4 regions of the Streptomyces sp. CWNU-52B genome follow, and region 1 is predicted to be linked to each of the others. Evidence: riboswitches for the same ligand, from Rfam matches in the RefSeq annotation. Region 1 holds a riboswitch; each other region holds the start of a gene.
What was found. A riboswitch is a leader RNA that binds a small molecule or an ion and turns the genes downstream of it on or off. The one in region 1 is predicted to bind cyclic di-AMP.
Positions count from the first base shown of each region.

Region 2: it holds a riboswitch for cyclic di-AMP, as region 1 does, so the genes downstream of both, ACLVWQ_RS19090 (NlpC/P60 family protein) here and ACLVWQ_RS27305 (M23 family metallopeptidase) in region 1, are expected to answer to the same signal.
Region 3: it holds a riboswitch for cyclic di-AMP, as region 1 does, so the genes downstream of both, ACLVWQ_RS18555 (transglycosylase family protein) here and ACLVWQ_RS27305 (M23 family metallopeptidase) in region 1, are expected to answer to the same signal.
Region 4: it holds a riboswitch for cyclic di-AMP, as region 1 does, so the genes downstream of both, ACLVWQ_RS32530 (M23 family metallopeptidase) here and ACLVWQ_RS27305 (M23 family metallopeptidase) in region 1, are expected to answer to the same signal.

Region 1 covers NZ_JBLFJV010000030.1:108,199-115,688, forward strand. The annotation lists gene ACLVWQ_RS27295 (M16 family metallopeptidase) at 99-1,484, shown strand; gene ACLVWQ_RS27300 (M16 family metallopeptidase) at 1,481-2,869, shown strand; cyclic di-AMP (ydaO/yuaA leader) riboswitch at 3,136-3,293, shown strand; gene ACLVWQ_RS27305 (M23 family metallopeptidase) at 3,306-4,100, shown strand; gene ACLVWQ_RS27310 (GntR family transcriptional regulator) at 4,328-5,020, shown strand; gene ACLVWQ_RS27315 (HPr family phosphocarrier protein) at 5,353-5,634, opposite strand; gene ACLVWQ_RS27320 (GNAT family N-acetyltransferase) at 5,936-7,490, shown strand, end outside.
Region 2 covers NZ_JBLFJV010000019.1:278,400-285,889, reverse strand. The annotation lists gene pcrA (DNA helicase PcrA) at 1-1,958, opposite strand, end outside; cyclic di-AMP (ydaO/yuaA leader) riboswitch at 2,341-2,513, shown strand; gene ACLVWQ_RS19090 (NlpC/P60 family protein) at 2,520-3,683, shown strand; gene ACLVWQ_RS19085 (hypothetical protein) at 4,009-4,362, opposite strand; gene ACLVWQ_RS19080 (NlpC/P60 family protein) at 4,788-5,846, shown strand; gene ACLVWQ_RS19075 (DUF3159 domain-containing protein) at 6,354-7,034, opposite strand; gene ACLVWQ_RS19070 (S9 family peptidase) at 7,291-7,490, shown strand, end outside.
Region 3 covers NZ_JBLFJV010000019.1:154,107-161,596, forward strand. The annotation lists gene ACLVWQ_RS18535 (nucleoside triphosphate pyrophosphohydrolase) at 1-445, shown strand, start outside; gene ACLVWQ_RS18540 (globin domain-containing protein) at 571-1,824, opposite strand; gene ACLVWQ_RS18545 (cytochrome P450 family protein) at 1,995-3,290, shown strand; gene ACLVWQ_RS18550 (transglycosylase family protein) at 3,491-4,399, shown strand; cyclic di-AMP (ydaO/yuaA leader) riboswitch at 4,664-4,834, shown strand; gene ACLVWQ_RS18555 (transglycosylase family protein) at 4,839-5,555, shown strand; gene eno (phosphopyruvate hydratase) at 5,958-7,253, shown strand.
Region 4 covers NZ_JBLFJV010000047.1:257,735-265,224, reverse strand. The annotation lists gene lhgO (L-2-hydroxyglutarate oxidase) at 15-1,226, shown strand; gene trmB (tRNA (guanosine(46)-N7)-methyltransferase TrmB) at 1,449-2,273, shown strand; gene ACLVWQ_RS32540 (PrsW family intramembrane metalloprotease) at 2,455-3,780, shown strand; gene ACLVWQ_RS32535 (aldo/keto reductase) at 3,777-4,727, opposite strand; gene ACLVWQ_RS32530 (M23 family metallopeptidase) at 4,860-5,909, opposite strand; cyclic di-AMP (ydaO/yuaA leader) riboswitch at 5,921-6,078, opposite strand; tRNA gene ACLVWQ_RS32525 (tRNA-Met) at 6,436-6,509, opposite strand; gene ACLVWQ_RS32520 (dihydrofolate reductase family protein) at 6,649-7,490, opposite strand, start outside.

The DNA of each region.
Region 1 (7,490 bases):
CGACGCGGGAACTTCGCCAGCCGTCCGCGCGCTTGCATACAGTGGCACGACTAGCAGGAATTCAGCAGTTTTCCGCGATCGAAGGGACGTACATGCCCATGGGTCACACGGCCACAGCCGAGGCCGGTTCCGGCGGCCTGACAGCGACCGAGCACCGCCTGGCCAACGGCCTGCGTGTGGTGCTCTCCGAGGACCACCTGACCCCGGTCGCGGCGGTGTGCCTCTGGTACGACGTCGGCTCGCGCCACGAGGTCGAGGGCCGCACCGGGCTGGCCCATCTCTTCGAGCACCTGATGTTCCAGGGCTCCGGCCAGGTGAAGGGCAACGGCCACTTCGAACTGGTGCAGGGAGCCGGCGGTTCGCTCAACGGGACGACGAGTTTCGAGCGGACCAACTATTTCGAGACCATGCCGACCCACCAGCTGGAGCTCGCCCTCTGGCTGGAGGCCGACCGCATGGGCTCCCTGCTCGCCGCGCTCGACGACGAGTCCATGGAGAACCAGCGGGACGTCGTCAAGAACGAGCGCAGGCAGCGCTACGACAACGTCCCCTACGGGACCGCTTTCGAGAAGCTCACCGCCCTCGCGTACCCGGAGGGGCACCCCTACCACCACACGCCGATCGGGTCGATGGCCGACCTGGACGCGGCCACCCTCGACGACGCGCGCGCGTTCTTCCGCACCTACTACGCGCCCAACAACGCGGTGCTGTCGATCGTCGGCGACATCGACCCGGAGCAGACGCTGGCCTGGGTCGAGAAGTACTTCGGCTCCGTCGCCGGCCACGACGGCAAGCCCGCCCCGCGCGACGGCTCGCTCCCGGAGACCATCGGTGAGGAGCTGCGCGAGGTCGTCGAGGAGGAGGTCCCGGCCCGCGCGCTGATGGCCGCCTACCGGCTCCCGGAGGACGGCACGCGCGCGGCGGACGCCGCCGACCTGGCCCTGACCGTTCTGGGCGGCGGCGAGTCGTCCCGGCTCTACAACCGGCTCGTACGCCGTGACCGCACCGCCGTCGCGGCCGGGTTCGGCCTGCTGCGCCTCGCCGGAGCGCCCTCCCTGGGGTGGCTCGACGTGAAGACGTCGGGCGACGTCGAGGTCCCGGTGATCGAGACCGCCGTCGACGAGGAGCTCGCCCGGTTCGCCGAGGAGGGCCCCACGGCCGAGGAGATGGAGCGCGCCCAGGCCCAGTTGGAGCGCGAGTGGCTGGACCGGCTGGGCACGGTCGCGGGCCGCGCCGACGAACTGTGCCGGTACGCGGTCCTGTTCGGCGACCCCCAGCTCGCCCTGACCGCCGTCCAGCGTGTCCTCGACATCACCGCGGAGGAGGTCCAGGAGGTCGCCAAGGCCCGCCTGCGCCCCGACAACCGCGCGGTGCTGGTCTACGAGCCGACCGCCGCCGAGGAGACCGACGCCCCGGAAGAGACCGACGCCGCCGAGCACACCGGCGCCGCCGCTGAAGACACCGACGAGGAGGCGGCCAAGTGACCGAGCTCGCCACGATGGAGTTCCACCCGCAGCCCCAGGCCGGCGAGGCCAGGCCCTGGGCCTTCCCGGCACCCGAGCGCGGCGCGCTCGACAACGGCCTGACGTTGTTGCGCTGCCACCGCCCCGGCCAGCAGGTCGTCGCCGTCGAGGTCCTTCTGGCGGCCCCGCTGGAAGCCGAGCCGAAGGGCCTGGACGGCATCGCCACGATCATGGCGCGAGCCTTCTCGGAGGGCACCGACAAGCACTCCGCCGAGGAGTTCGCCGCCGAGCTGGAGCGCAGCGGCGCCACGCTGGACTCCTACGCCGACCACGCCGGCGTACGGCTCAGCCTCGAAGTCCCCGTCTCCCGGCTGCCCAAGGCGCTCGGCCTGCTCGCCGACGCCCTCAGGGCGCCCGCGTTCGAGGACGGCGAGATCGAGCGGCTGGTGCGCAACCGGCTCGACGAGATCCCGCACGAGAGCGCCAACCCGGCCCGCCGGGCCGCCAAGGAGCTGTCCCGGCAGCTCTTCCCGGCGACCTCGCGCATGTCGCGCCCGCGCCAGGGCACCGAGGAGACGGTCACCGCGATCGACTCGGCGGCCGTCCGTGCCTTCTACGAGCGGCACGTGCGCCCCGCCACGGCCACCGCGGTCGTCGTCGGAGACCTCACCGACATCGACCTCGACGCGCTGCTCGGCGACACGCTCGGCACCTGGACCGGATCGCAGGCCGAGGCGCGTCCCGTGCCGTCGGTGACCGCCGACGACACCGGCCGGGTGATCATCGTCGACCGCCCCGGAGCCGTCCAGACACAGTTGCTCATCGGCCGTGTCGGCGCCGACCGGCACGACCGCGTGTGGCCGGCCCAGGTGCTCGGCACGTACTGCCTCGGTGGCACCCTCACCTCCCGCCTGGACCGTGTCCTGCGCGAGGAGAAGGGATACACCTACGGTGTACGGGCGTTCGGGCAGGTACTGCGCTCCGCTCCGGACGGTACGGGCGTCTCGATGCTCGCCATCAGCGGCTCCGTGGACACCCCGAACACCGGCCCGGCGCTCGACGACCTCTGGAAGGTGCTGCGTACCCTCGCCGCCGAGGGCCTGACGGACGCCGAGCGCGACGTCGCCGTGCAGAACCTGGTGGGTGTGGCGCCCTTGAAGTACGAGACGGCGGCAGCCGTCGCGGGCACCCTCGCCGACCAGGTCGAGCAGCACCTGCCGGACGACTTCCAGGCGACGCTGTACCGGCAGCTCGCCGCGACCGGCACCGTGGAGGCCACCGCGGCCGCCGTGAACGCCTTCCCGGTGGACCGTCTGGTGACCGTCCTGGTCGGTGACGCCTCGCAGATCGAGGAGCCCGTCAAGGCCCTCGGGATCGGCGAAGTCAGCGTCGTGGCACCGGAGTAGGACCGGAGCAGGAACTGCGGCAGAGACCGCGGCAGGGAACTGCGGCAGGAACTGCGGCAGGGACTGGGACAGGCCCGGGTGACCCATCGGTCGCCCGGGTCTCTTCGTGTACTGGTTCGTCCACTGTTTATCCATATTGATGCGGAGGTTGCCTGTCTGCCCTGTGGCGTGCGCTACAAAAGCCGGGTTCCGTTTGTCGATCGAAAGCGGCCCCGCTTAGCGTCGGTCCGGCTGTTCGTCAGGCAGTGCGCCGCGTCCGCGGCACCGGACAGTCATCGCCGAGTCCCCGTACGGCGCGAGCCAGGGGAGCCGGGGACCCGTGTGTCCCTGGGGTGAATCGGACGCCCTTCCCGAAGGGGGTCTGTAGGAGACCTTCCTGCTCCGAACCCGTCAGCTAACCCGGTAGGCGAGAAGGAAGGAAAGGACCAGCCACTTCATGGCGTTCACCCGCGCCACGGGGAAGCACCGTCTTCCCGGTCGTATGACCCGCACGACCCGCTCGACCCGCAGGACGGTGGGAGTCGCCGCACTCGCCACCACCGGTGTCGTAGGCACCCTGGCGGCCCCCGCCCTCGCTGCCGAGAGCCCCGTCGAGCAGACCGGCCTCACCCAGGCGGTCACCCTCGGTGACTCGGTCGCCCAGGAGATCGACGCACAGGCGGCGGCCCAGCAGCAGGCCGCCGCCCAGACAGCGGCCAGGGAGAAGGCCGAGGCCGCCGCGAAGGAGCGCGCCGAGGAAGCCGCGGCGAAGGCCAAGGCGAAAGCCGAGAAGGAGCGCGAGGCCGAGGCCCGTGCGGCCCGCGAGGCCGAGCGCAAGCGGCTCAACGCGTTCACCGCGCCGATCACCGGCTCGTACGTCTCCACCGCCTACCAGGCCGGCGGCGGTGTCTGGTCCTCGGGCAGTCACACCGGCATCGACTTCCACGCCGCCAGCGGCACCGCCGTGCACGCGGTGGGCTCCGGCACGGTCGTGGAGGCCGGCTGGGGCGGTTCGTACGGCAACCAGGTCGTCCTCAAGATGAACGACGGCACGTACACCCAGTACGGGCACCTCTCGTCCATCGGAGTCTCGGTCGGCCAGACGGTCACCGGGGGAGAGCAGATAGCCCTCTCCGGGGCGACCGGCAACGTCACCGGAGCGCACCTGCACTTCGAGGCGCGCACCACCGCGGAGTACGGCTCGGACATGGATCCGGTCGCCTACCTCCGCTCGCACGGCGTGAACGTCTGACCGCGACACCCTGTCGAAGGCCCCGGCTCACCGAGCCGGGGCCTTCGCGTGCTCCGACCCCTTCCGGACACTTTCGTACCGGACGACTGCCTGTTCAGAGGCGCCGTGTGTCCAAAAAATATCCATGGATTCCCGGCTGCCTTCGGAATTTCCCGTTCTCTGCAATAGAGTCACCGAACAGGCGTCAATCGACCGCGTTTCGCGGGGATTAAGGCGGAGGTCCGGTCATGCGTATTCCCGCGCGCTCGGTATGCACGGCGATTCGTGACGACATCGTCGCGGGTGTCTACGAACGCGGCAGCCGGCTCACCGAGGAACTGCTCGCGCGCCGCTACGGCGTCTCGCGGGTCCCCGTGCGCGAGGCGCTGCGCACCCTGGAGGCGGAGGGGTTCGTGGTCACCCGCAGGCACGCGGGCGCGTGCGTCGCGGAGCCCACGGAGCAGGAGGCCGCCGATCTCCTGGAGATGCGTGTGCTGCTGGAGCCGCTGGGCGCCGCCCGTGCCGCGCAACGGCGCACCGAGGCCCATCTGAAGGTGCTGCGGGGTCTGGTCAGGCTCGGTCAGGAGCGGGCCAGGCGGGGGAACAGCGAGGACCTGCGCTCCCTGGGCGGCTGGTTCCACGAGACGCTCGCGCAGGCGTCGGGCAGCCCGGCGCTGACCTCGACACTCGGTCAGCTGCGGCACAAGATCGCCTGGATGTACTCGGTCGAGGCGCCCGCGCACCCGGCCGAGTCCTGGACCGAGCACGGCGCCATCGTGGACGCCGTCGCCCGCGGCGACAGCGACCGGGCGCGGGCGATCACGGCGCTGCACACCGAGCGGGCGACGAGCGCGCACCGGCTCCGCTTTCCCGGCGGGGACCGCGTCGAGCGTGTGAGGACTTCGCAACATCCCGTAAACACAGAGGGCCTGCGGCATTAACAGAAGCGCCGTATACAAAGAGAGTTATTCGGCAGGAGACTATTTCCGCTGCCTATTTTTCCGCGTGCCCGCAATTGCCGGGCACGTGATTTTCGTGTGCGCGGAAATCGGGGGCGGACGCGGATATCCCCGTCTCGGACGCGCCGTACCTCAATAGGTGTCGTGCCCTGTACGCGGCTGGCTCCGGACGTGCATACGGCGGAGCGGCGCCACCCGGGACGCGGGGGACGCCGCTCCGCCGTAAGAGATCCGCGAGACCGGTCCGTTCAGGCCGGTCGGACTGGCCGGTCGGACTGGTCTGGTCGGTCGGACCGATCAGGCGTGTCGGACGGTCAGACCGTCTCGGGGAGCTCCTGGAGGCCCTCGGCGACCAGCTTCGCCAGACGGTCGAGCGCGGCGTCCGCGCCCTCGGCGTCGGAGGCCAGCACGACCTCCTCGCCGCCCTGGGCGCCCAGGCCGAGGACCGCGAGCATGGAAGCGGCGTTGACGGGGTCGCCACCGGCCTTGGCGATCGTCACGGGGACGCCGGAGGCCGTGGCGGCCCGGACGAAGATGGAGGCGGGACGGGCGTGAAGGCCCTCGGCCCAACCGACGTTGACGCGGCGCTCAGCCATGTGATGCTGCCCTTCAGATGTCTCAAGGTTGTCTAGACCAGTGTTCCATACGGTGAAGCGTGCCCCGGCGGACGAGGCCCGGCCCGCCCTGGTCAGCCTCGGGCCCCGGTCCTGCCCCACGTGGCCCAGGTCCGGCCCCACGTGGCCCCGGACCGGAACGGCCGAGACCCCCAAGCCTGCCTCGCCCCCTCGCCGGACGCGAGCCCGCCCACGCCCGCGCAGCGGTCCGCCCGCCGCCGGGCGGTCCCACGGCCGGGCGGTGACCCCGCCGTTGTCGGACCCGAGTCGTACTCTGGGCCCCATGCAGACCCCGCCGGACCGGCACGAGTACCCCGCTCACTGGGAGGCCGACGTCGTCCTGCGCGACGGCGGTACCGCGCGCGTCCGGCCCATCACGGCCGACGACGCCGACCGTCTCGTCAGCTTCTACGAGCAGGTGTCCGCCGAGTCGAAGTACTACCGCTTCTTCGCGCCGTACCCGCGCCTGTCCGCCAAGGACGTCCACCGCTTCACCCACCACGACTTCGTGGACCGGGTGGGCCTCGCGGCCACCGTCGGCGGCGAGTTCATCGCCACCGTGCGCTACGACCGCATCGACGCGGCCGGCCGGCCCGCCTCCGCCCCCGCGGACGAGGCAGAGGTCGCCTTCCTAGTCCAGGACGCCCATCAGGGCCGTGGCGTGGCGTCCGCCCTCCTGGAGCATGTCGCGGCCGTCGCGCGCGAGCGGGGCGTCCGCCGTTTCGCCGCCGAGGTGCTGCCCGCCAACAACAAGATGATCAAGGTGTTCACGGACGCGGGCTACCAGCAGAAGCGCAGCTTCGAGGACGGCGTCGTACGCCTGGAGTTCGACCTGGAGCCCACCGATCGTTCGCTCGCCGTGCAGCGTGCGCGGGAACAGCGGGCGGAGGCGCGCTCCGTGGCCCGGCTCCTGGCCCCCGGTTCGGTCGCGGTCGTCGGAGCGGGCCGCGCCCCGGGGGGAGTGGGACGCAGCATCCTGGAGAATCTGCGCGACGCGGGATTCACCGGCCGCCTCCACGCGGTGAACGGCGCACTGGAGGAGAAGGAGCTGGCCGGAGTCCCGGCCCACCGCTCCGTGCGGGACATCGCCGAACCCGTCGACCTCGCCGTGATCGCCGTACCGGCCGAGCGGGTCCCCGAAGCCGTCGCCCAGTGCGGGGAGCACGGGGTGCAGGGCCTCGTCGTGGTCTCAGCCGGGTACGCGGAGAGCGGCCCCGAGGGCAGGGAGCGCCAGCGCGAGCTCGTGCGCCAGGCGCGTACGTACGGCATGCGCCTCATCGGACCGAACGCCTTCGGGGTCATCAACACCTCCTCACGGACCCGGCTCAACGCCTCGCTCGCGCCGGAGATGCCGCGCACCGGGCGCATCGGCCTGTTCGCCCAGTCCGGGGCCATCGGGGTGGCCCTGCTGTCCCGGCTGCACCGGCGCGGCGGTGGCGTCACGGGTGTGACGGGCGTGTCGACGTTCGTCTCCTCGGGCAACCGCGCGGACGTGTCCGGCAACGACGTCCTTCAGTACTGGTACGACGACCCGGACACCGACGTCGCGCTCATGTACCTCGAATCGATCGGCAACCCGCGGAAGTTCACCCGCCTCGCGCGGCGCACGGCGGCGGCCAAGCCGCTGGTCGTCGTCCAGGGCGCGCGGCACGGCGGGGCCGCGCCCCAGGGGCACGCGGTACGGGCCACCCGGCTGCCGCACGCCACGGTGTCCGCCCTGTTGCGGCAGGCCGGGGTCATCCGGGTGGACACGATCACGGAACTGGTCGACGCGGGGCTGCTGTTGGCGCGCCAGCCCCTGCCCGCCGGCCCGCGCGTGGCGATCCTCGGGAACTCCG
Region 2 (7,490 bases), on a different contig from region 1:
GTCATGAGCGTGATGACGCCCGACCCGTCCTCCTCCTCGTCCGGGATCTGGTCGGAGTCGGCGACGAGCGCGACGCGCTCCAGGAAGGCGGGCAGCCCGGCCGGGGTCTCGCCCTCACCGGCCTCCTGCTCGAACTCCAGTGCCACGGCGGCCAGTTCCTGGAGGTTCTCGATGCGGGTCTCGTCCTGCGGGTCGGTCGAGGCCTGCAGTTCCGCGAGGTAACCGGTCCGTTCGAGGATCGCCTCAAGGACCGTCGCGGGGCCCGCGCCCGACTCGACGATGGTCCTGAGGTCCTCCATGAGGGTGTTGAACCGCTTGACCGCGTTCGTCGAGCGGGCCGCCATGCCGTAGGCCTCGTCGACGCGGCGCAGTGCCTGCGGGAAGCTGATCTTCTCGCGCTGGGAGAGCGCGTCGATCATCGCCTCGGCGCGGTCGCCGATACCGCGCTTGGGCACGTTCAGAATACGGCGCAGCGGTACGGAGTCCTCGGGGTTCGCCAGCACACGCAGGTACGCGAGAACGTCGCGGACCTCCTTGCGCTCGTAGAAGCGGACGCCGCCGACGACCTTGTAGGGCAGGCCGACCCGGATGAAGATCTCTTCGAAGACACGGGACTGCGCGTTCGTACGGTAGAAGACGGCGACGTCGCCCGCCTTCGCGTCGCCGGAGTCGGTGAGGCGGTCGATCTCCTCGGCGATGAACTGGGCCTCGTCGTGCTCCGTGTCGGCGACGTAGCCGGTGATGCGGGCGCCCGCGCCGGCGTTGGTCCACAGGTTCTTGGGGCGGCGGGATTCGTTGCGCTCGATGACCGCGTTGGCGGCGGTCAGGATCGTCTGCGTGGAGCGGTAGTTCTGCTCCAGCAGGATCGTCTTCGCGTTCGGGTAGTCCTCCTCGAACTGGAGGATGTTGCGGATCGTCGCACCGCGGAAGGCGTAGATCGACTGGTCGGCGTCACCGACGACGCACAGCTCGGCGGGCGGGAGGTCGCTCTGCGCCGGCGGTACGTCGACGGGGTGGTCCGAGGTGCCGACCAGCTCCCTGACCAGGGAGTACTGCGCGTGGTTCGTGTCCTGGTACTCGTCCACGAGGACGTGGCGGAAGCGGCGGCGGTAGTGCTCGGCGACGTCGGGGAAGGCGCGCAGGAGGTTGACCGTGGTCATGATCAGGTCGTCGAAGTCCAGCGCGTTCGCCTCGCGGAGCCTCGACTGGTACATCGCGTACGCCTGGGCGAGGGCCTTCTCGAAGCCTCCCCCAGACTCCGTCTGGGAGGTGCCCCCAGCGGCCTGCGCGGCGAAGTCCTCCTCGTCGATCAGCTCGTTCTTCAGGTTCGAGATCTTGGCGCTGAAGGACTTCGGCGGGAAGCGCTTGGGGTCGAGGTCCAGGTCGCGGCAGACCAGGGCCATGAGGCGCTTGCTGTCGGCGGCGTCGTAGATCGAGAAGGACGACGTGAAGCCGAGCTGCTTGCTCTCGCGGCGCAGGATCCGCACGCAGGCGCTGTGGAAGGTCATCACCCACATCGCGTTGGCCCGGGGGCCGACGAGCTGCTCGACGCGCTCCTTCATCTCGCCCGCGGCCTTGTTCGTGAAGGTGATCGCGAGGATCTCGCCGGGGTGCACCTTGCGCTCGCCCAGCAGGTGGGCGATGCGGTGCGTGAGCACACGGGTCTTGCCGGAACCGGCGCCCGCCACGATGAGCAGGGGCGAGCCGTGGTGGACGACCGCCGCGCGCTGGTTCTCGTTCAGCCCGTCCAGGAGCGCCGCCGGGTCCACGTGCGGGCGCGGGGCGCCGTCCCTGTAGTACTCGTCCCGGCTCGGCGGCGGCACGTCGAACCGCCCGCCGAACAGGTCGTCCGGAACCGGATCCGGCGCCTCGTCCTCGGGCGGCGGCGGGGGTTCTTCCTCATGGGCCCGCGAGGGCTTGAGGTCCGCCAGGAAGCTGTCATCAAAGAGGCTGCTCATCGCTCTCCGAGTCTAGGCGCCCCCACTGACACCCCGCCGCCACCCCGCGAACTCCACCGGCCCACCAGCGACATACGTGACCCTGAATGACCGTGCAATCACGGTATGCGACCGGTCGACACCCGGCCGGCACCCGGCCGAGACACACACCCCACCGAGCACCCCGCCACCCACCTCACCGCACACGCGCCCCGCCGCCCGGAATCCACCGCTCCGGACAACTCGTGACAGATCACACTCATTTGACGTCAGCGAACGAAATTCGATGCCCAGGTCACGAAAATGTATCGGGCATATCGCACATCAAACTTCACAGGTGCCACACGAATTGGCTAACTTTCGGGTAGGCCGCTCGACCCGCACCGGCGAACAACGCCGGGCCGGGCGGACTCCGCCGAATCCGGTACGCCCTCGTGGCGCCGGAACCGGGGACCCAACCGACCTTGGGGTGAATCGGTCCGAACTCCCTCGCGGGACAAGGGCCGTAGGGCAAACCTTCCGAAGCATTCGCCCGAACCCGACAGCTAACTCGGTAGGCGGATGACGGAAGGAGACGCCCTCGTGGCGCCACATCGCAAGTTGCGGCCCCCCAGTGCCATGGGCATGCGGACGCCGGCCCTCGCCACCGCGGCCCTGACCTCGGTGGCCCTGCTCTCCCAGACGGCGAACGCCTCGCCTGCCGCGGAGCCCAGGCCGAGCACGGAGGAAGTCCAGAAGAAGGTCGACGACCTCTACCAGCAGGCGGGCACGGCCACCGAGAAGTACAACGCGGCCAAGGAGAAGACCACCAAGCAGCGCAAGCGCGTCGACACCCTCCTCGACGACGTGGCGCAGCGCACGGAGAAGCTCAACACCGCGCGCGAGGAGCTCGGCAACTTCGCCGCCGCGCAGTACCGCACGGGAGCCGCCGCCCCCGACACGGCCTCCCTGCTCCTCGCGGACAACCCGCAGGACTACTTCGACCAGACCCAGCTGATGAACCGGCTGACCGCCCGGCAGAAGCAGGCCGTCGACGACTACGTGTCGGTCCAGGCCGCCACGACGAAGAAGCGGCAGGAGGCGTCCGAGGGCCTGGAGTCGCTCACCACGACCCAGAACACGCTCAAGACGTCCAAGGCGGATGTGCAGCGCAAGCTCGCCGAGGCGCGCGGGCTCCTGTCGAAGCTGACCGCCGCGGAGAAGGCCCGGCTCGCCGCGATCGAGCGGGAGAAGCAGGCGGAGGCCCGGCGCAAGGCGGACGAGCTGGCCCGGCAGCAGGCGGCCGACGCCGAGCGCCGGCGCCAGGAGGCGCAGTCGCAGCAGGACACAGGAGCCGGTGCGGGTACCGGCACCGGTGGCGGTACGGGGAGCTCGTCGGGCTCGGACTCCACCGCCGGCTCCAAGGCGGCCAAGGCGCTCGCCTTCGCGCGCGCCCAGATCGGCAAGCCGTACGTCTGGGGCGCGAGCGGCCCCGGTTCGTACGACTGCTCCGGGCTGACCCAGGCCGCCTGGAAGGCCGCCGGTGTCACCCTTCCGCGGACGACCTGGGACCAGGTCGAGACCGGCACCACGGTCTCCGTGAACAACGCCCAGCCCGGTGACCTCGTCTTCTTCTACGACGACATCAGCCATGTCGGCATCTACATCGGCGACGGCATGATGATCCACGCGCCCAAGCCGGGCGCGTACGTCCGCGAGGAGTCGATCTACTACATGCCGATCCACAGTGTGGTGCGGCCCGGCTGACACCGCTCCTCACTCGCCCTCACTCATAGGTACGCACGCGAGCCGCCGATTTCTCATCGCTCCGGGTTCCGTCCGGGTTCCGTCCTCGGACAGAACCCGGACAGGGCTGGACGGGCGGGGCGATGAGAGGTCCGCTCTCACGCGGTCGTCCCGGGCTCACCCGCGCCTGACGGTCAGGGTCCGGGACTCGGTGAACTCCAGAACACCCGCCAGACCGCTTTCGACGCCGATGCCGGAGCGGCGAGAGGGTCGGCGGGGGCGGTGGCAGTTCACAGAAGACTCCGGGGAACGGTTCGGCCCTCGGCCCCTGGGTCCCGGATCACGCTCAGGTCCAGAGCACCGCGATGAAGACGTTCACCGCGGTGAGTCCGCCCACCAGGGCGAACAGCCCCTTCTCCACCTTGTCCTCGTCGCGCTTCACATAGACGAGGCCGAGGATCACGACCAGCAGCGCCAGTTTCACGCCGATCTTGATGTTGTTCACGGTCTGGTCGTCGGCCTGGTTGAGGCCGACGAGGACCGCGCCGGTGACCAGCATGGTCAGCGCGCCGTGGAGCATCGCGGGGGTGAAACGAGCCGTGCCGTCGCCCATCGCCTTCAGCTGGCTGAGGAAGCCGCCCAGCAGCGCGGCGATGCCGATGATGTGCAAGGCGACGAAGACATGAATCAGTACGTCCATGAGCCCGGACCCTAACCGGGCGCCGGACACCACCTCGCAGCGCCCCGGACACCGCCGCACACCACTCCGGCCGCCCGTAGCACCGTCCGGGCCGCCGCTCCCCCGCAACCCGCGCATCGGTCAGCCCGCCGCGCCAAGGCGGTGGCACCGGGTCCGGATCACGGTCGTACCCGATCAACTCATGCCCGACTGTCACCATTTCCATACATGCCGTTACCACCGGCACACCGCCAGGATTAGCGTCCTTCCCCAGGTGACCGGCTCCCCACCACAGCCGCCCGGGCCAGGGCGGCGGCCGGCACCACCGCCGAAGAAGGGTCCGGCGGCGGCCTGCTCCCCCTGTGCGGGCTGCCGCCGGACGTGCAACCGAACCCCTGAGGACGTACAGCGCCTCGCGGCCCTATCGAAGGAACGTGGATTCGCACGTGGCAGCCCATCGCAAGCCCAGACGGCGCTCACTCGGCGGCGGTACGGCCCGCACCGCCTTCACCATCGCCCTCGCGGGCGCGGCGAGCGCGACCGGGTTCGACGGGACAGGGGTTGCCGCACCCGAGCTGACGACGGCCCAGGTGAAGGCCAAGGTCGACAAGTTGTACCAGGAGGCGGAGGTCGCCACCGAGAAGTACAACGGGGCGAAGGAGAAGTCGACGAAGGCCGCGGGCCGGTACGACACGCTGCAGGACGAGGCCGCGCGCCGGACGCAGCGACTCAACTCCGAGCGGGACGCGCTCGGTTCGCTGGCGACCGCCCAGTACCGGGACGGCGGACTCGATCCCTCCCTCGGGCTGGTGCTCTCCTCGGAACCCGACCAGTACCTGGAAGGGGCCGCGTTCGCCGAGCGGGCCGGCCACCGGCAGGCGTCGACGGTGTCGCGCGTACGCACACAGCTGCGCGAGATCGAGCAGCTGCGCGGTGCCGCGCACATCGAACTCGCCTCGCTCAAGGAGCGGCAGGCCGACCTGGAACTGCACAAGAAGACGGTCACCGGGAAGCTGGGCGAGGCGCGCCGGTTACTGTCGCGCCTCTCGGAGAAGGACCGGGCCCGCATCGGCGCGGACGACCCGGACACGGCACGCGCCTCACGCTCCGGCTCGGCCTCCCGCGCCGTCGTAGCGGGCTCCGCCACGGCCCCCGACTCCCGTGCGGCGGCAGCGGTCTCGTACGCCTACGCGAAGCTCGGCAGCCCGTACGCGTGGGGCGCCACCGGTCCCGACGCCTTCGACTGCTCGGGGCTGACGCAGGCCGCGTACCGCTCCGCGGGTGTCTCGCTGCCCCGGACGACGTACGCGCAGATCGACGCGGGCCGGCGCGTCACACGGTCCGAACTCCGGCCCGGTGACCTGGTGTTCTTCTACTCGGGCATCAGCCATGTGGGGCTGTACGTGGGCAACGGCCAGATGGTGCACGCCCCCAATCCATCGGCACCGGTCCGCCTGGCACCGATCGACGAGATGCCGTTCGCGGGGGCCACACGCGTAGCGTGAGCACTCCTTGACCGCCACGCCCCCACACCGACCAGCGCCGACCAACCCCCGGTCGCCCCGCACCCAGGGGCACGGAGAACCGCGCGCCCAGCCCCACCGACCCGCACTTCTCAGGGGCACGGGGACCTGCGCGACCAGCCCCCACCGACCCGCGCCCCTCAGGGGCGCGAGGAACCGCGCGTCCAACCCCACCAGCCCGCACCCCTCAAGGGCGCGAGGAACCGCGCGTCCAACCCCACCAGCCCGCACCCCTCAAGGGCGCGAGGAACCGCGCGTCCAACCCCACCAGCCCGCGCCCCTCAGGGGCGCGGGGAACTGCGCGACAAGCCCCCACCGGCCCGCACCCACAACCCTGCCGAACCCCCCACCCCCCAGGGGCGCGGGGAACTGCGCGCCCAGCCCCCACCCACCCGCACCCGAAAACACCCCCGGACACACGGCCGCACCGACCCCGCCCATCGGGCAGCCGGTGCACACCGAGACAGTAGGACGAGTAGGACGCCGCGCTCAAACCCGCTTCGCCGGCAGCAGCCCAACCGCCATCAGCCGCCTGTTGGAGCTACGCGCAGCCCACGCGACCACCACCAGCGCCACCGCAAGCAGCGGAAACCCCATCGCGATCTTGGCAACACCCAGCGAGCCGACCTGGTCGGTCTCATAGAAGTACTGCTGGACACCGAACCGAGCACCGAAGACCGCGGCCAGCACCAACGTGGCGACGTCGTAGTACAACCGCGACCGCTTGTCCTCACGCCAGACATTGCCCTTGCCGGCGGCCACGTTCCAGATCACGCCGGCCAGCGGCCACCGCACCAGCACGGAGACCAGGAACAGAACCGCACCGGCCAGGCTTGCCCAGATCCCGATGAGGAAGTAGTCCTTGGCCGAGCCGGTGAACCAGACGACACCGGCGGCGACCGCGACACCGAACACGCCGCCGACCGCGGGCTGCACCGACTCCTTGCTCAGCAGCCGCACCACCCCGATGGCCACCGCGACGCCGAGCGCGGCGACGATCGACAGCTTGATCCCGCTGAAGTTGTGGGCGACGACGAACGCCAGCGCGGGCAGCGCCGAGTAGACGATCCCCTTGGTCCCTCCCGCCTGTTCGAGCGCCGAGGGCCGTCGCGGTGCCGTCTGCTCCGCCGTCGTGTCGGTCTCTGTCTCCAGGAAGTTCTTGGCCTTCATGGTGGTCAGTTCTCCCGAGTTCGTCTGGGGGGCGAGGCGCGTTGCCCGCTTGTCACTTAACGCCAGCTTGGCATTAAGTGACACTCACCGCAACCCCCTCCCCCTCGAATCCCCCTCGAACGAGTACGCGACCCCAGAGAGGGCACTTGCAGCACATGTCATTTAGTGACACTGTCATTAAGTGACATCCAGGCCCGTTGGCCTGGCCTTCTCGCACCACCGAACGTCTACGGGCGCCTGTTACAGGAGGACCGACATGGCAGACCAGAAGCGAGAGACCATCTCCGTAGAGGACTTCTTCGCACCGCCGCCCCGGGCGAAGACCACCCTGTCGCCGGACGGCAAGCAGATGGCGTACCTGGCGCTGTGGAAGAACCGCATGAACGTCTGGCTGGAGAGCGTCGACACACCGGGAGACCCGCGGTGCGTGACCACCGAGGACCGCGGCGTGACGGA
Region 3 (7,490 bases), on a different contig from region 1:
CGTACTGCTCCAGGTCGTCTTCCACTCCCGGATCGCCGAGGAGGGCAGCCCGGACGACGGGTCGGATGCCTTCTCCATCGACGACGTGGCCGCCGGCATCGTCACCAAGCTGATCCACCGCCACCCGCACGTGTTCGGTGACGAGAGCGCCTCCACGCCCGAGGAGGTCAAGGAGCACTGGCTGCGCACCAAGGCCGAGGAGAAGCAGCGGACGTCCGTCACGGAGGGCGTCCCGCTCGGTCAGCCCGGTCTCGCGCTGGCCGCCAAGCTGGCGTCCCGCGCCCACACGGCGGGCCTGGACGTCCCCCTGCCCCGCGGCGAGGGCGTCGGCTACGAACTGCTGGCGCTGGCCGTACGGGCCGAGGCGGCGGGAGTGGACCCGGAAGCGGCCCTGCGCTCGGCCGCGAGGGCCTACAGAGACGCGATAAGGGCGACCGAGACCTGACCGGCCTCCCGCGCCCCCTCAAGGGGCGCGGGGCTGTTTCGACGTGCGGCTCCGCCGCGTGGGCGGGGCCGGCCCCGACAGACCCGCAGGGAACGGCGCCGGCCCCGCACCGCCCGGCAGACCCCTCACCCCCGGGCAGCCGGATCGTGCCAGTGCGGGCGGGCCCGCCGCAGCAGCCACGCACCGGGCCCCAGCGCCCGCCCCCGGTCCTCACCGCCGCCCCCGCCGTCGTCCTCGTCGTCCTCGTCCCGGCCCGTGGCGGGGAGTTCGTCGAGGAACACCCGGCCCGGATCCGCCCCGAGACAGGGCAGCGCCGCCGAGATCTCCTCCACCAGCGCGGGCGGCCCCGCCAGATACACGTCGTGGCGCGCCCAGTTGGCCCGGTTGCCCAGCGCCGTGAGCAGCCGCTCGGTGGCCTGGGCCTTCGGGCGCCCCGGCGCGGGTGTGATCACGGTGATGTCCAGCTGGGGCAGCCGCGTGCACAACCGCGTGAACGCGGCCCGGTCGTAGAGATGGGGGAGGTCCCGGGCGACGACGAACAGCCGGGCCTCGTCGTACGGGCCGGGTTCGCACGCCAGTTGCTCCAGCAGCGCCTTCACCGGGGCCCAGCCGGTACCGGCCGAGATGAAGGTGAGGGGCCGCTCCACCGGCGTACGGAGGGTCAGCCGGCCGCCGGGACCGCCGAGCCGCAGGACGTCGCCCGCCCGGGTGTGCCGGACGAGTTCGGGGGACAGGACACCGTCCTCGACGAGGCTGACGTGCAGATCGAGGGTGTCGTCGGAGCGGGGCGCGTTGGCGACGGAGTACGGGCGCCAGACGCCGGGGACGCGCGGGCTGTTGACGCTCACGTACTGGCCCGGGAGATGGGGCAGGCGCCGGTGCGGCCGCAGGGTCAGTACGGTGAGGTCGTCCCCGTGCGGGGCGCGGCCGACGACCTCGGCGTCCCACCAGGACGGCTCGCCCTCGCTGTCCGCCTCGCGCGCGCCGTCCAGCATGGCGTCCGCGATCACTCCGTACGCCTCGCCCCAGGCCTTCTCCACCTCCACGGTCCACGCAGGACCCGACACGGCGGCGAACGCGGCGATCAGACTCTCCCCCACAGCCGTGTAGTGCTCGGGCCGCGCCAGATACTTCCGGTGGTCCCGCCCCAGGTGCCGCAGGTACTCGTGCAGCCCGGGACCTTCCAGCCGCCCCACGACGAGCGTCAGAGCGGCGAACAGGCGGTCCCGCTGGCGTTCCATGTCCTCGGGGAAGTCCAGCGGGAACAGGGCGCGGACATCGGGGTGGTGCCAGAAGAGGTGCGAGTAGAAGTACTTGAGCGCGAACTCGGCCCGCCTTTCGACGACCGCGAAACTGGTCCGGAGTATTTCGGGGTCCACGGGCGCGAATCTAGATAGCCGAAGAGCCGTACGGTCAAGGGATGGGTCATTTCCGGACGTCTGGGGTGAAGGGCCCAGGTCGGACAGGGGTGCGGCGGTCCCGGAAGGGCGACCGCGGGCCACGAGGACGCCGGTCGGGCCCGCGCCACCCCTCCCGATACCGTCGAGGAGTGACCGAAACACCCGCACAGCCGCCCGCGGCGCACCCCGCCCCCGAACTCTTCACCTGGGAGTTCGCCACCGATCCCTACCCGGCGTACGCCTGGCTGCGCGAGCACGCCCCCGTGCACCGCACGAAGCTGCCCAGCGGGGTGGAGGCCTGGCTGGTCACCCGGTACGCGGACGCCAAGCAGGCCCTGGCCGACGGCAGGCTCAGCAAGAACCCCGCGCACCACGACGAGCCCGCGCACGCCAAGGGCAAGACCGGCATCCCGGGGGAGCGCAACGCCGATCTGATGACGCATCTGCTCAACATCGACCCGCCGGACCACACCCGGCTGCGGCGGTTCGTCAGCAAGGCGTTCACCCCGCGGCGGGTGGCCGAATTCGCGCCCCGGGTCCAGGAGCTGGCGGACCAGCTGATCGACGGGTTCCTGGAGAAGGGGGAGGCCGACCTCATCCACGAGTTCGCCTTCCCGCTCCCCATCTACGCGATCTGCGACCTCCTCGGCGTCCCGCGCGAGGACCAGGACGACTTCCGCGACTGGGCCGGGATGATGATCCGGCACGGGGGAGGGCCCCGGGGCGGCGTCGCCCGGTCGGTCAAGAAGATGCGGCGCTATCTCGCCGAGCTGATCCACCGCAAGCGCGAGGAGCTCACGGAGGTGGCGGCGCCGGGCGAGGACCTCATCTCCGCGCTCATCCGGGCCTCGGACCACGGCGAGCACCTCACGGAGAACGAGGTCGCCGCGATGGCCTTCATCCTCCTGTTCGCCGGTTTCGAGACAACCGTCAACCTCATCGGCAACGGCACCTACGCCCTGCTCACCCACCCCGGGCAGCGGCGGCGGCTGGAGGCCTCCCTGGCGGCCGGCCGCACGGACCTCCTGGAGACCGGCGTGGAGGAACTGCTCCGCTACGACGGGCCCGTGGAACTGGCCACCTGGCGGTTCGCCACCGAAGCGCTCAGCATCGGCGGCCAGGACATCGCCCCCGGCGACCCCGTGCTCGTCGTGCTCGCGGCGGCCGACCGGGACCCCGAACGGTTCGAGGACCCGGACACCCTCGACCTCTCCCGCCGTGACAACCAACACCTCGGTTACGGCCACGGCATCCACTACTGCCTGGGCGCGCCGCTCGCCCGACTGGAGGGCCAGACCGCGCTGAACACCTTGCTGACGCGCCTCCCCGACCTTCAACTCGCGGGAGATTCGGCCGATTTGAGGTGGCGTGGCGGGCTCATCATGCGGGGATTGCGCACGCTTCCAGTGGAGTTCACCCCGGTTGCGAAGTCTGGCCCCAGGTAGCACCGACGCCGACGGAAGGTGAGGCTCCGTCAACTTTGTGATCTTCACGTTATCTGCGCTGCATCGACTTGTGACAAGAGTTCGAGTGCCTATACGTTCACCCATCAATGCGGCAGGTCTCACCCGTCGCAGCAGCCACGAGCACGGCTTTCCGCCGTGCCCCCGTGCGCATTCCTTGCTGTCACGCGAAAGGCAATCGCATGCTCTCCGGGAACGGCCGTCATCGTCGCCCCCGCCAGGCTCCGGCACTCATCGTCGCCGCGGGTGTGGCCGGATCGGCCATCGCGATCCCCCTGCTCGGCGCGACCGGTGCGAGTGCCGCCAGCGGCACGACCTGGGACGCGGTCGCCGAATGCGAGAGCGGCGGCTCGTGGAGCGCCGACCAGGGCAACGGACGCTTCGGCGGCCTCCAGATGACCCAGGAGACCTGGGAGTCGCACGGCGGCCTCGACTACGCGCCGAGCGCCGACCAGGCCAGCCGCTCGCAGCAGATAGCCGTCGCCGAGAAGGTCCTCGCGGACGAGGGCACCAGCGCCTGGCTGACGTGCGGTCTGGTGGCGGGTCTGACGCAGGACTCCGACTCCGCCGACGTCGACACGGGCCTCGCGGAGGGCACCGGCGACGCGTCGTCCGACTCGGCCGGCTCGTCCGGCTCGAAGGGGGACGACGGCGCGAAGTCCGACGACACGGACTCCGGCTCGGACTCCGCGGACGACTCCGGCTCGGGCTCGCACGGTCTGGACGGCTCGGCCGGCGGCGGCACGTCGAAGAGTGACGACTCGGGCAAGTCGACCCCGAAGGCCGAGGCTTCGGCCGAGGCGGAGGACGAGAGCGCCTCGGGCCGTCACCGCGGCACCGCCGACGAGGTCGACACCGCGCCCCGCGCGGACGACTACGCCGGCCGGCACGCCTCGCGCAGCGACAGCGCCTCGCGCGTCCTGGCCGACGAGGGCTTCTACGCGATCCGTTCCGGCGACAGCCTCTCGAGCATCGCCGACTCCCTCGGTGTCGAGGGCGGATGGAGCGAGCTCTACGCCGACAACAAGGACAGCATCGGCGCCGACCCGGACTTCATCATTCCCGGTCAGCGCATCGTCGTCGACAGCTGAACGGTGTCCGGCGCGCGTACCGGCCCCATGGCGGGCGGGCGCCGGGCGAGCGGCGAGCAAGTGGTGATCAAGCTGCCGAATCGGGCGAAAATCAGCGGTAGTTCGCGTTGAATGTCCGATTTGGCGAAGTGAGAGATGGATCTCAACGACCCTGATCGTCTTTGAAATTCGGCGGACCCCGTGTCTACGGTCGTGACCGCTCGCCATTGGTGAGCCCCGACGGTCGCACGCCGAATCCTGCCAACGGCCGTACGGGAACAGTCGTCGCGTAAAGCGCCGTAGGCAGGAGCGGGGGACCCAAGGTAAGTGCCGGACCCGGTCGTCGAGACCGGGCACGGCTTGGGGTTAAGCCGCGTGACAGCAGTGTCGCGCGGCCGGGCAACTCACTCGGCCCGAACCCGACAGCTCACCTCGCAGGCGTCGGTGAGGGGATCACTTCATGCTGCTTTCGAGCAAGGGCAAGCACCGTCGCCCGTCCAAGGCCGGCCGCATCGCCACGCTGGCCGGTGTCACCACCGCCGCCGTCGCCGTCCCGCTGATGGGCGCCTCGGGGGCCTCCGCCGCCTCCACCTCCGAGTGGGACACCGTCGCCCAGTGCGAGTCCGGCGGCAACTGGTCGATCAACACCGGCAACGGCTACTACGGCGGCCTGCAGTTCTCGTCCTCCACCTGGGCCGCGTACGGGGGCAACTCGTACGCCTCCACCGCCGACCAGGCCTCCAAGTCCCAGCAGATAGCCGTCGCCGAGAAGGTTCTCGCGAGCCAGGGCAAGGGTGCCTGGCCGAGCTGTGGCGTGGGCCTGTCCGGCGCCTCGACCGGTGGCGGCTCGGCTCCCTCGGACTCCGGCTCCTCGGACTCGGGCAGCTCCTCCGGCCAGAGCACCGCGCCGTCGCAGCAGCAGAACACGCAGCCCTCCGAGGAGCGTGCCTCGCGTTCCCAGGACCGCCCGGCGGCGAAGAAGACCGTCGAGACCCCGACCGGCAAGAAGGTCGAGAAGGGTGACGGCGAGTACAAGGTCGTCAAGGGGGACACCCTCAGCGAGATCGCCGAGAAGGAGAACGTCAAGGGCGGCTGGCAGAAGCTGTTCAAGCTGAACGACGACATCGTCGACGACGCCGACTTCATCTTCCCGGGCCAGCAGCTGCACCTCAGCTGACACCCGGCGGTCGCGTCACGTCACGTGGTGCCGGTCGAGGCCCTGGCCGCTCAGCCTCGGCCGGCAGGTCGGAGCGCGTCTTCGCCTCCGGTCCGCATCCGACTCGTGACTGAACCACAGGGCGCTCATATCCGTGTCCTTCATAGTGGAGGTCCGTGAGGGCCACCCCCGTCCCCCACGGGCCCCCGCTCCGGTGCGTCATCCCCCGTACGCGCCGGAGCGGGTTTTTTCGGTCCCGTCTTTGTTCCGTTCGGAAACAATTTCCTCTCGGTTCCAGCCAGGAGACGGTCAGGGGGCGGACGATCCCCGGCAGCCGGTTAGGCTCATCCCGCGGGCCCACCACAGGTCTGCGCCCAACCGGGCCTTCGGCCCGGCGTAGCTCGCGTCACATCCCAGAAGGAGATGCTCGTGCCGTCCATCGACGTCGTCGTAGCCCGGGAAATCCTGGACTCCCGAGGCAACCCCACGGTCGAGGTCGAGGTCGGCCTCGACGACGGCAGCACGGGTCGTGCCGCCGTTCCGTCCGGCGCCTCCACCGGTGCCTTCGAGGCCGTTGAGCTCCGTGACGGAGACCCCAACCGCTACCTCGGCAAGGGTGTCGAGAAGGCCGTCCTCGCCGTCATCGAGCAGATCGGCCCGGAGCTCGTCGGCTACGACGCCACCGAGCAGCGCCTCATCGACCAGGCGATGATCGACCTGGACGCCACCGACAACAAGGGCTCGCTCGGCGCCAACGCCATCCTCGGCGTATCGCTCGCCGTCGCCCACGCCGCCTCCGAGGCGTCGGACCTGCCCCTCTTCCGCTACCTGGGCGGACCGAACGCGCACCTGCTGCCGGTCCCGATGATGAACATCCTCAACGGTGGGTCGCACGCCGACTCCAACGTCGACATCCAGGAGTTCATGATCGCCCCGATCGGCGCGGAGTCCTTCTCCGAGGCCGTGCGCTGGGGCGCCGAGGTCTACCACACCCTCAAGAAGGTCCTGAAGAGCCGCGGCCTGTCCACCGGCCTCGGCGACGAGGGCGGCTTCGCCCCGAACCTCGACTCCAACCGCGCGGCCCTCGACCTCATCGTCGAGGCCATCAAGGAAGCCGGCTACACCCCCGGCGAGCAGGTCGCCCTCGCGCTGGACGTCGCCGCGTCCGAGTTCTACAAGGACGGCAAGTACGAGTTCGAGGGCAAGTCCCGCTCGGCCGCCGAGATGACCGAGTACTACGAGGAGCTCGTCGCCTCGTACCCGCTGGTCTCCATCGAGGACCCGCTGTACGAGGACGACTGGGCCGGCTGGAACGTCATCACCGAGAAGCTGGGCGACAAGGTCCAGATCGTCGGCGACGACCTCTTCGTCACCAACCCCGAGCGCCTCGCCCGCGGCATCGACGAGGGTTCCGCGAACGCCCTGCTCGTCAAGGTCAACCAGATCGGTTCGCTGACCGAGACCCTGGACGCCGTCGAGATGGCGCAGCGCAACGGCTTCAAGTGCATGATGTCCCACCGCTCCGGCGAGACCGAGGACGTCACCATCGCGGACCTCGCGGTCGCCGTGAACTGCGGCCAGATCAAGACCGGCGCCCCGGCCCGCTCGGACCGCGTCGCCAAGTACAACCAGCTGCTGCGCATCGAGGAGATCCTCGACGACGCGGCGGTGTACGCGGGCCGCAGCGCGTTCCCGCGGTTTCGCTCTGCGAACCAGTAGGCACAGCGCTCTGCGAACCAGTAGGCACAGCGCTCTGCGAACCAGTAGGCACGGCGCTCCGCGAACCAGTAGGCACAGCGCTCCGTGAACCAGTTGGCACAGCAAGGGCTGACATTCGTTTGAGCAGGGCTGACACCCTGTGAAGGAAGCGTCGTACGTACGTCCCCGTACCCGGTCCCGTACCGTGTGCGGGGACGTACGTACGTGAGGGCCCGGCTAGACCGGCTCGGGGAGGCG
Region 4 (7,490 bases), on a different contig from region 1:
AGGTGGACGGACGGATGGTGCGGGAGATCGCTTACGACTGTGACGTGCTCGTGATCGGCGGCGGGATCGTCGGCCTGTCGACGGCGTACGCCATCACGCGTGCCGCACCGGGCACGAGCGTGACGGTGCTGGAGAAGGAGCCAGGACCGGCCCGGCACCAGACGGGGCGCAACAGCGGCGTCATCCACAGCGGGATCTACTACCGCCCCGGCTCCCTGAAGGCGCGGTTCGCGGCACGCGGCGCCGCCGAGATGGTCAAGTTCTGCGCGGAGTACGACATCGCGCACGCGGTGACCGGCAAGCTGATCGTCGCCACCGAGCGGGACGAGCTCCCCCGCCTGCACGCACTCGTACAGCGCGGCCGGGAGAACGGCATCGCGGTCCGCGAGCTCGGCGCCAGCCAGATAGAGGAGTACGAACCCGAGGTGCGCGGCCTCGCCGCGATCCACGTGGCCACCACCGGGGTGTGCGACTTCACCGGCGTGGCCCGACAGCTCGCGAGCGCCTCCGGGGCCCGGATCCGCTACGGCACGAAGGCCACGTACATCGACCGCCGCCCCGACCTCGGCGTGGCTGTCCGCACGGACGACGGCACGATCGTCCGCGCCCGCGTGCTGGTGAACTGCGCGGGCCTCCACTGCGACGAGATCGCCCGCCTCACCGGCGACGAACCGCAGATGCGGATCGTCCCCTTCCGCGGCGAGTACTACACCCTCGCCCGCCCCGACCTGGTCCGCGGCCTCGTCTATCCCGTCCCGGACCCCGCGTTCCCCTTCCTCGGCGTCCACCTCACCCGCGGCATCGACGGCAGCGTCCACATCGGCCCCAACGCGGTTCCGGCCCTGGCCCGCGAGGGCTACGACTGGCGGACCGTCCACCCCGGCGAACTGCGCTCGACCCTCGCCTGGCCCGGTTCCTGGCGCATAGCCCGGCGCCACTGGCGCTACGGCGGCGGAGAACTGCGCCGCTCGCTCTCCAAGACCGCCTTCACCCACGCGGTCCGCCGCCTGCTCCCAGCGGTGACCCCGGACGACCTGATCCCGGCGTCCGCGGGCGTCCGCGCCCAGGCGGTCCTCCGCGACGGCACCCTGGTGGACGACTTCCTGATCCAGGAGGGCCCTCGTACGGTCCACGTACTGAACGCACCCTCCCCCGCGGCCACGGCATCCCTCCCCATCGGCCGAGAGGTGGCCACCCGGGCCCTCACCGCCCTGGCGGACGCCTAGAACACCCGACCGGGCGGAGACGACGTCGCGGCGGCCGCCCACGGACGGAAGGGGCCGTGCCGGTACGCCGCGGTTCGCCGCGTAGCTTTTCCCCACCGCCCCCACCTCGGTGGCGGAGGGCAGTACGCCCGGCTGCGGCGGACTCGGCGTACCGGCACGGCCCCGACCCACAACACCGGCCGGCCGGCCACCCCACACCCCACGCCGTAAAATCGACCTACTGTGTCTGACTCACCCCGCACCCCCGATCCCGACGTCCCGCCGCTGGACGCGCCCCGCACCCCCCGTCCCAAGAGCGAACCCCGCTTCCCCGACGGCCCTCAGGCCGACCCGGCCGGCTCGCACTTCGACCGACAGATCCGCAGCTTCCAGCCCCGCCGAAGCCGCGTCACCCAGGGCCAGGCGGACGCGCTGCAACGCCTGTGGCCCAAGTGGGGCCTGGACATCGACGGCCGACGGATTCTCGACCTGGCCGAGCTGTTCGCCGCCGACCTCCCGGTCGTCCTGGAGATCGGCTTCGGCATGGGCGAGGCGACCGCGCGGATGGCCGCCGAGGACCCGGGCACCGGAATCCTCGCCGTGGACGTCCACACCCCGGGGCAGGGCAACCTCCTCAACCTCACGGACCGCGCCGGCCTGTCCAACGTCCGTGTCGGCAACGGCGACGCGATCATCCTGCTCCGCGAGATGCTCGCCCCGGACTCCCTCGCCGGCCTGCGCGTCTACTTCCCGGACCCCTGGCCCAAGAAGCGCCACCACAAACGGCGCCTGATCCAGCCGGATTTCCTCACCCTCGCCGCGTCCCGCCTGCGCCCCGGCGCGCTGCTGCACTGCGCGACGGACTGGGAGCCGTACGCCGAGGTCATGCTCGACGTGCTCACCGCGCACCCGGACTTCGCGAACACCCGGCCCGACGGCGGCTACGCGCCGCGCCCCGACTTCCGCCCGCTGACCCGTTTCGAGGGCCAGGGCCTGGAGAAGGGCCACGTGGTGAACGATCTCCTGTTCCGCCGCGTACCGCATGGTGCGAACAGCACAGGAAGCTGATCGCAGCTGCTCTCGGCAGATCGAAGCCGACCGCAGCCGACCGCACCAGCACGGGGCTCCCCGCCACAGCGCACAAGCGCCGCACCCAGCCGACGGGGGAGGAGCCGGATGTCGCCAACAGCCCCCGCCCCTGACGGCGCGCTCTCGCGGGCCATGCCCCTCCGTCGTTAGGGTTTTTGTCATGGCCACCAGCCCCCCACCCCCGACACCCCCCGGCACCTCCGCCGGGGGCACCCGTCGGCGCGCTCACTGGTGGCAGCGCAAGTGGGTGCGCTACGCGGCGCTGTCCACCCTGCTCACCCTGTCCGGCCTGGTCATCCTGGCCCTGGTCCGCAAACAGACCGGCACGGAGGGCTTCCTGGTGGGCCTGGGCCTCGCCGTACTGCCCGTCCCGCTGCTCGTCGCCGCGTTCCGCTGGCTGGACCGGGTCGATCCGGGTCCGTGGAGAAACCTGCTGTTCGCCTTCGCGTGGGGCGCGTGCGCGGCCGCGCTGATAGCCATCGTCGCGAACAGTTTCGCGACGCGGTGGATAGCGACGGCCACCGCGGACCCGTCGCACGCGGACACGCTCGGCGCGACCGTGATAGCGCCGATCGTCGAGGAGTCGGCGAAGGCCGCCGCGGTCCTGCTCGTCTTCCTGTTCCGCAGACGGGACTTCACCGGGATCGTCGACGGCGTGGTGATAGCGGGCGTCACGGCGACGGGCTTCGCGTTCACCGAGAACATCCTGTACCTGGGCACGGCGTTCGGCACCGACCAGCTCACCGGCGACACCGGCATCTTCTCCGTCACGGCCGCCACCTTCTTCGTACGCGTGATCATGTCGCCGTTCGCGCACCCGCTGTTCACCGTGCTGACCGGCATCGGCTTCGGCATCGCCGCGCTCTCCGCGGACCGCGCGCAGGTGCGCCGCGTGCTCCTGCCGATCACCGGGCTGCTGCTCGCGATGGGCATGCACGCGATGTGGAACGGGGCGTCGGCCTTCGGCGAGTACGGCTTCTTCGCGGTCTACGCGGCCTTCATGGTCCCGTCGTTCGGGCTGCTCACCTGGCTGGCCGTGTGGACCCGCCAGCGCGAACTGCGCACGATCCGCACCGAACTGCCGTCGTACGCGATGGCCGGCTGGCTCACCGGACCCGAGCCGTTCGTCCTCGGCTCGATGAAGGCACGGCGGCTGGCCCGCGAGTACGCCACGGAACACGGCGGCCCCGAGCTGGGCCGCGCGGTGGCGGAGTACGAGGCGTACGCGACGACGCTGGCGTTCCTGCGCCACAGGGGCCGCCACGGCAGGGCGGGCGCCGACTTCGCCGTACGGGAGCGGGAGCTGCTCGAACAGCTGTGGGCCCGCCGGGAGCCGGCCCGCCCGGCCCTGGAGTACGCGGCGAGGGCGACGGCCCCGCCCCCGCCCCCTTGGCCGGGACACGGCTACCCGTACGAGCACCACCACGGCCACCCGTACGGGCACGCGGTACCGCAGTACCCCACGTACAACCCGTACCGCTCCTAGGAGGCCCGGGAAGCCGAGGTCAGCTTCGCGAGGTCCGCGTCCGTGAGCGAGAGCGACGCCACCTCCAGCAGCGCCGGCAGCTGCTCCACCGTACGGGCGCTGGCGAGCGGCACGGCGACCGTGGGGCGGGACGCGAGCCACGCCAGGGCGACGGTGGCGACCTCGGCCCCGTGCTCCTGGGCGACCTCGTCGAGCGCGGCCAGCACCCGCCGCCCGCGCTCGGACTCCAGGTGCCTGGCCGCGGACCCTGCCCGGGGACTGTCGACCTCGGCACCGACCCGGTACTTGCCGGTGAGGAAGCCCGCGGCGAGCCCGTAGTAGGGCACGGCGGCCAGGCCGCCCCGCGAGGCGATGTCCTGCAACGGGCCCTCGTAGGTGTCGCGGGAGACCAGGCTGTAGTGCGGCTGGAGCGCCACGTACCGCGCGAGACCCTCGCGGTCGGAGACGTCAAGAGACTCCTGGAGCCGCTCCGCGGAGATGTTGGACGCGGCGATCGCCCGCACCTTGCCGGAACGCACCAGCTCGTCCAGGGTTCCGAGGATCTCCTCGACCGGTACGGAGGGGTCGTCGCGGTGGGTGTAGTAGAGGTCGATGTAGTCCGTCTGCAGCCTGCGCAGCGACGCGTCGACGGCGGCCTTGATGTTCACCGCGGACAGACCCTGGTACCGCGGGTGGGAGCCGACCTTGGTCGCGACGAGCACGTCGGCGCGGTTGCCGCGCGCCGTCAGCCAGTCGCCGATGACCGTCTCGGACACTCCGCCGTCGTTGCCGGGCGCCCAGGACGAGTACGTGTCGGCGGTGTCCACGAAGTTCCCGCCGGCGGCCGTGTAGGCGTCGAGCACGGCGAAGGACTGGGCCGCGTCGGCGGTCCAGCCGAAGACGTTGCCGCCGAGGGCGAGCGGGAAGACCTCGAGATCGGACGCACCCAGCTTGCGAAGAGAAGTCATGGATGCGTCAACGGCCGCGACGGACGGCCGTATTCCACACGTACGCACCACGTACGCACCGTTCCACACGTATGACCGCTCCCAGCCGGGAGCGGTGACGAACCGGAGCGGTGACGAACCGGTGCGGGCTGTCTACGGGTTGAGGCCCTTGCCGCGCAGCCAGGCCATCGGGTCGATGCCGGTGCCGCCGCCGGTGTGGACCTCCAGGTGGAGGTGCGCCCCGGTGACGTTGCCGGTCGCGCCCACGCGGCCGATGACGTCGCCCGTGCTGACCTTCTGCCCGACACTGACGCCGATCGACGACTGGTGGGCGAACCAGAGTTCCGTACCGTCGTCGAGCGTGAGGATCGTGCGGTAGCCGTACGACCCGCTCCAGCCGGCCTCGGTGATCGTGCCGCTATGGATGGCCTTGATCGGGGTACCCGTGGGAGCGGCGAAGTCCAGACCCGTGTGCTGACCGGAGGACCACAGCGAGCCGGACTGCCCGAAGGTGGAGGTGATCGTGTACGAGGAGGTGGGCAGCGTGAACTGCTTGGCGAGTTCGGCGAGGCGCGCGGCCTCGGCCTTCGCCTCGGCCGCTTCTTCCTTCTCCTTCTTCGCGGCGGCGGCCTTGGCCTTCGCCGCGTCCTGCTCCTTGGCGGCGGCCTCCGCGGCCTTCTTCGCGGCGGCGGTCTCCGCGGCCTGCTGCGCCTCGCGGTCCACCTGGTCCTGCTGGAGCTCGGCCTGGAGCATGATGCGGGCGCGCAGGGCCTCTCCGGCGTCCTCGCTGCCCTCTTCGGCGTCGGCGGTGGTGAGGCCGGCGCTGGTGAGCGGCGTGCTGGAACCCTCGGGAGCCTTGTCGTCCGAGATCAGCGAGCCGACGTTCGGCAGGTCGGGGATCGAGATCGACACCGGGGGCTTGCCGGTCTGCGCGCTGGCCATGCCGCCCGCGCCGACGGCGGCTATGACACCGACGCCGAGAACGGTCGAGCTACGGGCGAGTCCTCCGCCACGCTGCTTGGAGACGCGGTGCCGGCCGCGGATGGGAACAACGGAGTCCGCTGTGGGGTTCCAGGGTTCCCAGGGCTCCTCGTCCTTACGGACGCCGTAGCCGAAGGTGTCGGGCTTCTTCTCGTCCGAGGACTCACCCGTCACCTCGTCAGGTACGAACGAGGGGGTGGGTGCAGACCGGTTGAACGCCACGTGGGCGCGCTCCTTTCCTTCCTTCTCGCCTACCGGGTTAGCTGACGGGTTCGGAGCAGGAAGGTCTCCTACGCGTGCCGATCGCGGTGTGCTCCACCACGAAAGACCTGCGATTCACCCCATGTAGGTGGTTCCCCGGTTCCCTTGCGGGATTCGGCGCGTGCGCACGGAGCCGTCTCTTGTGACGGCTGGGACACCGCGCTGCGTTATCGAACGTTAATAGACCCGGGCACCGGATTCCAAGCTGTTCCGGATGATCGTTAAGGCTCCTGGCCTGGACTTACAGGTCATCAGCGGGGTAAACCGGGCGAGTTGATCGGCATTCACAGGTTTCAGATTTCCTGACGGTGTGTCAGTTGTGATGCGCAGGGGGGTCACTCGACTACGGCTGGTGATATAGGCCGGGACGACCGCGGGCGCCGGGACGATCGGCGGGGACGGGCGACCGCGCCGGGAACGGCGCGGTCACGGGTCGGGAAAACACCTGAGGCCGGAATCCCATCGGATTCCGGCCTCAGGCCTTGAGTAGCGGGGACAGGATTTGAACCTGCGACCTCTGGGTTATGAGCCCAGCGAGCTACCGAGCTGCTCCACCCCGCGTCGTTAAGACCACTGTACGCCATCTGCGGGACCCGAAGCACACGGGTTGCCGGGGCCGCCTCTCAACCCTCTCGCGGCAGCCCTCTCCCGAGCCACCGCGAGCCACCGGGCGAACCGCAGCGAGCCGCCGCGAGCCGGGTCAGCCGAGGTGCTGCCGGTTGGGCGCCTTGGCCACGTCCTCGTACTCCGGGAGCACGAGGACGTCGGCGCCGGCCGCGGCCAGCAGCCCGTTCCCGTCCGCCCCCGCCACGAACGTGTCGGGCTCGCGCCACGCGGTGACGACCCGGCGCACACCCGCGTCGAGGATCAGCAGGGCGCAGGGAGCGGGCCGGGAGGCGCGGCGGGCGCAGGGCTCCAGGCTGCTGTAGACCGTGGCGGCCGGGAGGCGGGGGTCGCCCGGCTCGATCTTGGCGAGCGCGGCCTCCTCGGCGTGCGAGACGGGGTCGGACTCCCTGGAGTACCCGCGGGCCAGCTCCGTACCGTCGGCCGCGACGACGACCGCGCCGACGCTGAAGGCGGTCCGTGAGGGCGGGCACTCGGCGGCCAGTTCGCAGGCGAGCTCCAGCCACCGGTGGTCGGCGGCGGAGGGGACGGGGCCGGTGCCGGGCGCGGTGGGCACGTACCGCATGAGCACCACGTCCCCCACGGGCCGCGTCTCGATCAGCCGCATCCGGCCGCGGGGGCCGCCGGGGTACTCCCCGGGCTGGAACAGCCGCGGCGCGTCCAGCTGCCCCACCACGAGCGGGGCGAGAGCGAGCTGCAACTCGTCGGCGAGGCCCTGCTGGAGGAGCTGGGTGTGGACCCGGCCGCCGCCTTCGACCATGAGCCGCCGCACGCCTCGTACGTCGTGCAGGTGGGTGAGCACGGCGCGCCAGTCGAGCCGGCCCCCCACGGAGACGACATCGACGCCCGCTCCACCCGATCCGCCCGCTCCAACCGGCGCGCCCGATCCGACCGGTCCGATCAGCCCGCTCAGGGCGT